3 regions of the Dyella thiooxydans genome follow, and region 3 is predicted to be linked to each of the others. Evidence: predicted binding sites of a transcription regulator. Region 3 holds the regulator's gene; each other region holds the start of a gene.

Region 1 (3,228 bases), 690 kb from region 3:
GCAGGGCGGCTTCGACGATCGGCTTGAGCTGTTCGATACCGAGCGGTTCGTCGCGGACCGGACCGGCGAGTTCCTGGTTGTCACTCATAGGCGGAGGCTTCTCCGGCGGATTCGTCATGGGGCTCATCGGCGTCGGTGGCGTCTTGGTAGTCGCCCGCGTCGGCCTTGGCCTTGAGATAGATCGGCGCCAGTGGCGCCTCCTGCACGATCTCGATCAACATTTCCTTGGCCAGCTCGAGCATGGCCAGGAAGGTCACCACCACGCCGAGCCGGCCCTCGGTCGGATCGAACAGCGTCTCGAAGCGTTGGAAACTGACGCTTTCCAGCTTGCCCAGCAGCTCGCCCATACGCTGGCGTACGCTGAGGGCCTCGCGCTTGATGGCGTGGTGGCCGAACAGCTCGGCGCGATGCATCACGTCCTTGAGCGCCAGCAGCATTTCCTTCAGGTCCAGCGGGGGCGGCAGGCGGATCACCGTGCGCTCGCCCGCGTCGACCTGTACCGGCACCGTGTCGCGTTCCACGCGGGGCAGGGCGTCGATGTCCTCGGCGGCCTTCTTGAACCGCTCGTACTCCTGCAGCCGGCGGACCAGGTCGGCGCGGGGATCCTCTTCCACCCCTTCCTCGGCGGGCGGTCGCGGCAGCAGCAGCCGCGATTTGATCTCGGCCAGGATCGCGGCCATCAGCAGGTATTCGGCCGCCAGCTCCAGCCGCATCACATCGCGCATCAGCTCGATGTAGGCCATGTATTGGCGGGTGATCTCGGCGACCGGGATGTCCAGGATGTCCAGGTTCTGCCGGCGGATCAGGTAAAGCAGCAGGTCCAGCGGACCCTCGAACGCCTCCAGGATGACTTCCAGCGCGTCCGGCGGAATGTACAGGTCCTGCGGCATCTGCAGCATCGGTTCGCCGCGCACGATCGCCAGCGGCATCTCCTGCTGCTGCGGCATCGACGCGAATACGTCCGCTGGACTGGTTGTCTGAGGCTCGCTTGGCTCAGTGCTCATCAATGCATGTCGTTGGGCCACCGCCCGGAAGGACGGGGATTGCACACGATTGGAACCGGACCCGTCCATCCGGCTCGCGCCGAGGGATACGGGGCTTGCACGCGCCGACGTAGCCGCGCTGTGTGGAAACGCTCCTTGCTGCAGATGCCCGGCCTGGCTGGTGCCTTGGTCGCGATTGCCCGGCGATACCCCTGGGGAATCATCGGGCGGGTCGCGACCAACCGCTGGGCGTCCGGTCCGGGATATGAGCCACGGTCGAGGCGCGCGTGCCGGTGGGCGTCGAAAACGCTACGGGCATATCAGTCGGTCGGCGGAGAGCATCGAACGTGGCTCTCGGGGCGCTCTCCACTGCCTCGCCGGCAGGATGGCGCCCTGTATTAACCCCACGAATGGCCCACAGCGTAATGGCTGGTTTGTCGCAAGTCCAGCAGCCGGGCGGGCATCACGTCATCGGGGCGCAATGTGCCGCTGATCGTCCATCCTTGGCACTGCGATCCGGTTCGTCATGGTCGCCGGTGCTGCCTCGATGGCCATTTGGTGCGAATGGCGGATCTGATTTCGGTTCTGGCACATCGTTTGCTTCACCCGCTTGTCCCTGCGTGGACTTCGTGCCCCAATACGGTTCTGCCGGATCGGAGCCCGCACGCGTCGGGAACATTCTTCACCGGCAGGTCCTCCCGGGCTCTTCGGTGCGAGGGAATCAGGCCTCCGGGGGACGGGGCAAGCGAGGGAGCATGATGGCAGTAGACAAGAATGCGACGGGCTTCGGCGAGGAACATCTGCGCCCGGCCAGGATGCGCATCGAGACGACGGTGCTGATGAGTCGTGGAGACCAGTCGCATCCGAGCGAGCTGGTGGATATTTCGGCCACTGGCCTGCTGGTGCGTCGGCCCCTGGGCTGGTCCGGCGAGCTGGGGGAGCCGTGGGTGCTGGACATGATCTTCGGCAGCGACCTGCACATCCATCTGGAGGCGACGGTGGCAAGGATCTCCGACCATCACGTCGGATACGCGTATTCCCGGATTCCCGAGGACAAGCAGGTGCCGCTGTGGAACCTGCTCGGTGGTTACGCCGACATCCTGGAGCAGTGGAACAACTGAGCGCGACCGTTCCGCAGCCCCGCACAGGAAAACGCCCGCGTTACGCGGGCGTTCTTGCATCCGCAGGCACCTGGCCGGTCAGTGGGTGGCGGCCGGCTTCTTCTCGTCCCGCAGCTCGCGCCTGAGGATCTTGCCGACGTTGCTCTTGGGCAGGTCGTCGCGGAACTCGATGAGCTTCGGCCGCTTGTAGCCGGTGAGGTTCTCGCGGCAGAACTCCTTCAGGGCCTCGGCGGTGAGGTTCGGGTCCTTGCGCACCACGAACAGCTTCACCACCTCGCCAGAGTGTTCGTCCGGGATGCCCACGGCCGCGACTTCCGACACGCCAGGGTGCTGCATCACCGTGTCTTCGACCTCGTTCGGATACACGTTGAAGCCGGACACCAGGATCATGTCCTTCTTGCGGTCGACGATGTAGAAGTAACCGTTCTCATCCATCCGGGCGATGTCACCGGTGTGCAGCCAGCCATCCTCGCCGAGCACCTTGGCGGTCTCCTCCGGGCGCTGCCAGTAGCCCTTCATCACCTGCGGGCCCTGCACCATCAGTTCCCCCACTTCACCGACCGGCAGCGGCTGGTTCTCTTCCGACCAGATCGCCACGTTGGTGGACGGGATCGGCAGGCCGATCGAGCCGTTGTATTCCTTCAGGTCGAGCGGGTTGATGCAGGCGGCAGGCGATGTCTCGGTGAGGCCGTAGGCTTCGGCCAGGGTGCAGCCGGTGACCTTCTTCCAGCGTTCGGCCACGGCACGCTGCACCGCCATGCCGCCACCCAGCGTCAGGTGCAGGCGCGAGAAATCCACCTCGGCGAAGCCGGGCGTGTTGAGCAGGCCGTTGAACAGCGTATTGACGCCGGTGAGCGCGGTGAAGCGCGACTTCTGCAGCTCCTTGACGAACCCGGGCATGTCGCGCGGATTGGTGATCAGCCAGTTCAGGCCGCCCAGGCGCATGAACACCAGGCCGTTCGCCGTCAGCGAGAAGATGTGATAGAGCGGCAGGGCGGTGATGATGACCTCCTCGCCCTCCTTCGCATTCCGGCCGATCCAGCTGCCGGCCTGCAGCATGTTGGCCACCATGTTGCCGTGGCTGAGCATCGCGCCCTTGGCCACGCCGGTGGTGCCACCGGTGT
Region 2 (3,228 bases), 120 kb from region 3:
GCTGCCGGTGGCGGTGGAGTTGAGGTTCAGGCCGGTCACCGCGTACACGTCGGCGAATTCGGCGCGCGAGCCCTTGAAGCCGGCGGTGTTGGCGTTGGCGATGTTGTTGGCGATGACGTTGAGGTCGGTCTGCGCGGCATTGATGCCGGTGAGCGCGGTGTTCAGAGCCATGGGGTGTTCCTCGAAGAGAAGGGAGATGCCACGCGTGCGTCAGAGAATCTGGGCCACCTGGCTGAGCGCGACGCCGCCGACGCCAGCCACCTGCAGGTACGTGCCGACCGTGCTGCCGCCGTAGCCCACGGCGGTCACCTTGCCGGCGACATAGGTGTCGAACGACGTGTCGCCGTTGGCGGCCGCGATCGAGTAGCTGCCCGAAGGCAGTTGGTTGCCGGCGTTGTCCTTGCCGTCCCAGCTGAACTGGGTGAGTCCGGAACTGGTCGCGTCCACGGCCATCGTGCGCACCACGTTGCCGCTGGCATCGAGGACGTTGACGGCCATCGTGCCGCGTGCCGTGACGTTGGCCGCGCCGGTGACGCTGCCGCCGGCGTACTGCAGCGTGGAGGTCGGCACCATCACTTCCCGGTTGACCAGGTTCGACGAGCCGAGCACCTGCGAGGTCTGCAGCGCGCCGTTCACCGTGGAGTTGAGCGTCTGCACCGAGCTGACCATGTCCTGGGTGGACTGCAGCTGGCTGAACTGCGCCATCTGCGAGACGAACTGGGTGTTGTCCACCGGATGGGTGGGATCCTGCGACTGCAGCTGGGCGGTCATCAGCTTGAGGAAGTCGGCCTGGCTCATGCTGCCGGCCTTGGCCGCGCTGCCGACCTGGCTGGCGGCACTGGCCGCCGTGTTGGCCGAGCCGAGGGTGTTGGCGGTGTTGATGGTCATGCGTGTGCTCCGAGAGGGCTTACTTGCCCAGATCCAGGGTCTTCACCATCAACTGCTTGGTGGTGTTCATCACTTCGACGTTGTTCTGGTAGGAACGCGAGGCGGAAATCATGTTGACCAGCTCGTCCACGGGGTTGACGTTGCTGCCGTAGACGTAGCCGCTGGCGTCGGCCATCGGGTTGCCGGGCTCGTAGCGGCTGGGAATCGCCGCCTGGCTCTCGGTGATGCCATCGACCTTGACGCCGGTGGCGGCGGCATCGGCGGCGACGCCGAACTGGCCGTCGACCTGCTGCTTGACCGCGGCGAACAGCGGTTCGCGGGCGCGATAGGCGCCTTGCGCGGTGCTGGACACGCTGTCGGCGTTGGCCAGGTTGCTGGCTACGGTGTTCAGCCGCAGCGTCTGCGCGGCCATGCCGGAACCTGCGGTATCGAAGATCTTGAACATCGACATGGCGATTACCCCGTGATGGCGGTGCGCAGCATGCGGATCTGCGCGGTGATGAAGGCCAGGCTGGCCTGGTAGTGCACGCCGTTGGCGGCGAAGTTGGCCTGCTCGGTCTGCTCGTCGACGGTGTTGCCGTCCATGCTCGGCTGGGTCGGGTTGCGCCACAGCAGCTTGTCCGCCTGCTGCGCCACCGGGTCGATCTGCCCGGTCGAGGGCGTGCTCAGCGGCAACTGTCCGCCGGACTGGCCGCTGGCCTGCTCGAGCGCGGCGCGGAAGTCGATGTCGCGCGCCTTGTAGCCGGGCGTGTCGGCATTGGCCAGGTTGCTGGCCAGCACCTCGCTACGGCGCTGCCACAGACCCAGTGCCTGGGTGTGGATGCCGAACAGGTTGTCCAGGGGTGCGCTCATGACTTGCCTCCGCGCGGCGTGGGGCCGCACGGGGCTGGAGGCAATTCGCGTGCCACGAGAGGAAAACCGCGTCAGTACGCGGGTTTGCGGCGGTCACGGGAGGCCGCCCGGAGGGTGGAAGTCGGTTTTCCGTCGCCGTACCGGCGGGCCGGCGACGGCCCGCCGACCCGGGTCAGCCCGGCAACAGGTCCAGTACCGCCTGGGCGAGCTGGTCCGGCTGGAACTTGGCGATGAAGCGGTCGGCATGCACCTCCCGCACCATCGCCTCATTGAAGATGCCGCTGATCGAGCTGTGCAGCACCACCTTGAGCTGGCGCAGCGCCGGCTCCTCGCGGATCGCCCGGGTCAGCGCGTAGCCGTCCATCTGCGGCATCTCGATGTCCGACACGACAAGGTTGATGCGCTCGGACGGGTCAGCGTCGATCAGCTCGTGCAGCTTGGCCAGCGCGCGTACGCCATCCTCGGCCAGCACGCATTCGATGTTCATCTGCTTGAACACACCCTCGACCTGGCGCCGCGCCACGATCGAATCGTCCACCACGAGCACCCGGCGGGGACTCATCGCGTGGCCGTCCACGGCGCGCAGCATGTGCGGCGACAGCTCGCCCGGCACGCCATGGATGCTGGCCAGCACGTGCTCCACGTCGACCACCGCCACCAGCGCCCCGTCGACCCGGGTGATCGCGTTGACCTTGGTGCCGAACCCGAGCGCGGGCTCGGGCGTGACCAGCGTCTCGCCGGCGCAATGGACCATGTGCAGCAGGTCGGCCACCAGGAAGCCCTGCATGCTGCGGCTGAACTCGGTCACCAGCAGGTGGGCCGAGGGTTCGTCCTTCAGCGGCGCATAGCCCAGTGCCGCGGCCATGTCGATCACCGGGATGGTCTGGCCACGGTAGTCGCAGGTGCCAGCGATCAGCGGATGGGCGCCGGGCATGCGCTCCAGCGGCGGACGACGCAGCACCTCGCGCACCTTGAATACGTTGATGCCGAACAGCTGCGGCTCGCCGAGGCGGAACAGCAGCATCGCCACCCGGTTGTGGCCCGCCAGGCGGGTGTGACGTTCGACGCTCTCAAGCAGCGCACCACTCATGCGGCGTTTCCTCGGGTCCGTGGGCACCGCGCGCGCGGTGGACGCATCCCTATCGGCCACGGCCGCCGGGGCTTGAGCGGAAGGCGGCGGTGACGATGGCATGTGCCTTGCTTGTTCAAGTTCCGTCGCCAGCGGCCGATCCGGCGCTTGCCCTTATTTAAAGGAAATGCCCGTCCATGAGCTTCATCCGCAGCCAGCACCTGGCCGCCTTCGTCCAAGCCGCCACCCGGTCGGACGAGGCACAACTCGCCCGGCTCGGCGCCCGGCATCCGGCCCTGGCCGAGGTGCTGGCGCCCCTGCTGAAGCTGGCCGCACCGCGCCCGCCGGCCGGTGTCGCGCTGCAGACCATCGAGCAGCAGAGCCTTTTGCTCGGTGCCTCCCAGCAACTGGCCCGCGAA
Region 3 (3,228 bases):
TGGCCGCGCTTGGAGCTGATCCACAACGGTGTGTTGGTCTCCTCGGCGACCTCGCGCAGGTCGGAGGGGATCGTCTGGTCCTTGGTGACGATCAGCGCGACCGGCTGGTAGGCCGCGATCTTGTTGATCGCCTCCCAGCGCTGGCGGGAGTCCAGTTCGTCGAGGTACTTCAGCTCCTCGGTGCCGATGATCTGGATCTTGTTCGGGTAGATCACGTTGAGATAGCCGACCAGCGATGGGCGGCGCGTCTGCGTGACGCCCCGCTCGAGCACGCGGCCTTCGCCGCGCATGCCGGACACCCAGCGCAGTCCCATGCGCTCGTGCACGCCATCGTAGAGTTGTCGGGCGGTGAGCCGGTCCACGTCGTCGGATCCTCTGCCCCGGCAGGAAGGCCTCAGGTGGCCGGCCAGGTGCGCGGCCTATTGTGCCAGCTTGGCCGCCAGCGCAGGCGGACCGGATGCCACGCAGCAAAAAGGCCCGCCCTGGCAGGGCGGGCCTGGTCGGGACTGCGGTGCCGCGGGTCAGCCGACCATGCGGTCGTCGCGGCGGGCCTCGGCCTTGTGTTTGTCGCAGACCTTGTCGCGGTGCTTGCGCAGCTGGGTCACCAGCTTGTCGAACATCTTGTCGATGGAGACGTACATGTCCTGCTCAAAGGCCTCGGCGTGGAGCAGGGCGCCGGAAGAGGTGTGCAGCGTGCCTTCGGCCTTCTGCTGCAGCTTGTCCAGCGAGAGCACCACGGAAATGCTCGTCAATCGGTCGTCGAGGCGATTGAGGCGGTCCAGCTGGCCGGTGACATGCGCGCGCATGGCCTCGGTGATTTCGACGTGCTGACCGCTGAGTTGGAATTGCATGTTGCGCCTCCTTTGGTACGGCCGCTTGCGCGGCGTGGATCGATGCGGCGCCCGGTCATCCGGGGTGCATCCACAGTCATCTCGTTATCGTCCAGTGGTTCAGACGCCTTGAGGTCCTCGAGGTTCCGCGCAGCGCGCGGCGAGGATTCAGCCGGCGCGCTGACGTTCGCTGGAGCTGGGTATGCGCATGGCCTCCCGGTATTTGGCAACCGTGCGGCGCGCCACCTGGATGCCCTTGCGGTGCAGTTCCTCGGCGAGCGCCTGGTCGGAAAGGGGTTTGCGGGGATCCTCCGATTCGACCAGCTTGCGCAGCATCGCCTGGATGGCGGTGGACGATGCGCTGCCGCCGTCCTCGGTGGAGACTCCACTGGAGAAGAAGTGCTTGAGCTCGAAGGTACCGCGTGGCGTGTGGATGTACTTGCGCGTGGTCACGCGCGAGATGGTCGATTCGTGCATGCCCACCTCCTCGGCCACTTCGCGCAGCACCAGCGGGTGCATGGCCTCCGGGCCGTAGTCGAGGAAGGCGCTCTGCCTGCGCACGATCGCCTCGGTGACCTTGAGCAGCGTCTCGGCCCGCGACTCGAGGCTCTTGATCAGCCACCGCGCTTCCTGCAGCTGGCCGCGCATCCAGCTCGCATCCTCGCCGCGCGCCTTGGCGATCAGGCTGCAGTAATGCTGGTTCAGGCCCAGCCGCGGCTGGCATTCCGGATTGAGGCTCACCCTCCAGCGGGCGCCTTCCTTGAAGGTGTAGACGTCGGGAGCGACGTACTCGACCGGCGTGGTGTCCAGTGCCGCGCCCGGGCGAGGATCCAGGCTGCGGATCAGTGCGGCGGCGGCGGCGACTTCGTCCTCGCCGGCGCGCAGCTTGCGGGCGAGTCGACCGATGTCGTTGCGGGCAAGCAGCTCGAGCTCCGAGTCGACGATGCGCAGCGCGAGTTCGCGCTGCGCGGTGCCATCGTCGAACTGCTCCAGCTGCACCCTGAGACAGTCGCGCAGGTCGCGGCTGGCCACGCCGACCGGGTCGAAATCCTGCACCCGGCGCCGCACGGCCTCGACTTCCTCGGCGGTAGCCTGCAGATCGGCGGGAAGGGCGGCCAGAAGGGCTTCGGGTGTTTCCGCGACGTATCCGTCCGGATTCAGCGCGTCGATGATGACCGTGGCGATGGCGCGCTCGCGCGGGGTGAACCCGGACAGGTTGAGCTGCCAGAGCAGGTGTTCCTGCATCGTTTCGGCGGCGGCGTTCTGTGGTTCGAAATCCTCGTCCCGGTTGCCGCTGCCACTGGCCGAACCGACGGAGGAGAAGTCCATCGGCGACTCCCCGGCGCCATCGCCATCGGCCCAGTCGGGCGGTTCGCCGGAGTCGTGTTCCTCGCTGGAGGCGCTGCTTGCGCTGGTGGAGCCCAGCCCGGTGTCGGTGCGGAAAACGTCCTCGTCGGCCGACTCGATGGATTCCTCCGTCGACTCTTCCTCGAATTCCAGCAGCGGGTTGCCCTCGGCGATCTGACGCAGCTCGGCTTCCAGCTCCAGCTGCGAGAGCTGCAGCAACCGGATCGCCTGCTGCAGTTGCGGCGTCAGGGTCAGCTGCTGATGGAGTCGGAACTGGAGTCCGGGTTTCATACCGACCGGGGGCCTTGGAACTGGCTTTCATCCTAACCCCACCCCGGGGAGTCGAACAGCCTTGAGGTGCCGCCGGGGCGCCCCGATCTGTCCCAGGTCAATTCCCTGCGACCCGGCCGGCGGTCAAAGCCGGAATTCGCGACCCAGGTAGACGTCCCGCACCTTTTCGTCGGCGAGGATATGCGCCGGCGTGCCGCGAGACATGACCTCACCCTCGTTCAGGATGTAGGCCCGGTCGCAGATGCCGAGCGTCTCGCGCACGTTGTGGTCGGTGATCAGCACGCCGATACCGCGCTCCTTCAGGTGGCGCACGATGCGCTGGATCTCGCCCACCGAGATCGGATCGACGCCGGCGAAGGGTTCGTCCAGCAGCATGTAGCGGGGCTCCGCGGCCAATGCCCGGGCGATTTCCACCCGGCGCCGCTCGCCGCCGGACAGGCTGATGCCCTTCTGGTCGGCGATGTGGCTGATCTTGAGCTCTTCCAGCAGGCCTTCCTGTTGGGCAGCGCGTTCGCGCGCGGTCAGTCCCTCGCGCAGCTCCAGCACCGCCATGATGTTGTCGGCCACGCTCAGGCGCCGGAACACGGAGGGTTCCTGCGGCAGGTAGCCGATGCCCAGCCGGGCACGCGAGTGCATCGGCAGGCCGGTGATGTCCTTGCCGTCGAGCTTGATCGAGCCACCGTCGGCCTCGATCAGGCCGACCACCATGTAGAAGCAGGTGGTCTTGCCGGCACCGTTGGGGCCGAGCAGGCCCACCACC

What was found. The regulator sigma-54, encoded in region 3, starts transcription at its own class of promoters, with help from an activator protein. The targets are predictions, from matches to a motif close to TGGCACGNGCNTTGC.
Region 1: a site for sigma-54 is predicted at 1,570-1,584, ahead of ATSB10_RS03095 (PilZ domain-containing protein). Genes of this name have one in related genera too.
Region 2: a site for sigma-54 is predicted at 1,781-1,795, ahead of flgB (flagellar basal body rod protein FlgB). Genes of this name have one in related genera too.

Annotation. Positions count from the first base shown of each region.
Region 1 is NZ_CP014841.1:676,734-679,961, forward strand. It holds gene scpB (SMC-Scp complex subunit ScpB) at 1-88, opposite strand, end outside; gene ATSB10_RS03090 (segregation and condensation protein A) at 81-1,004, opposite strand; gene ATSB10_RS03095 (PilZ domain-containing protein) at 1,739-2,104, shown strand; gene ATSB10_RS03100 (AMP-binding protein) at 2,183-3,228, opposite strand, start outside.
Region 2 is NZ_CP014841.1:104,115-107,342, reverse strand. It holds gene flgE (flagellar hook protein FlgE) at 1-171, opposite strand, end outside; gene ATSB10_RS00475 (flagellar hook assembly protein FlgD) at 211-888, opposite strand; gene flgC (flagellar basal body rod protein FlgC) at 908-1,339, opposite strand; gene flgB (flagellar basal body rod protein FlgB) at 1,345-1,740, opposite strand; gene ATSB10_RS00460 (chemotaxis protein) at 1,913-2,830, opposite strand; gene ATSB10_RS00455 (methyl-accepting chemotaxis protein) at 3,007-3,228, shown strand, end outside.
Region 3 is NZ_CP014841.1:4,214,439-4,217,666, forward strand. It holds gene hprK (HPr(Ser) kinase/phosphatase) at 1-314, opposite strand, end outside; gene hpf (ribosome hibernation-promoting factor, HPF/YfiA family) at 522-851, opposite strand; gene ATSB10_RS18755 (RNA polymerase factor sigma-54) at 999-2,468, opposite strand; gene lptB (LPS export ABC transporter ATP-binding protein) at 2,592-3,228, opposite strand, start outside.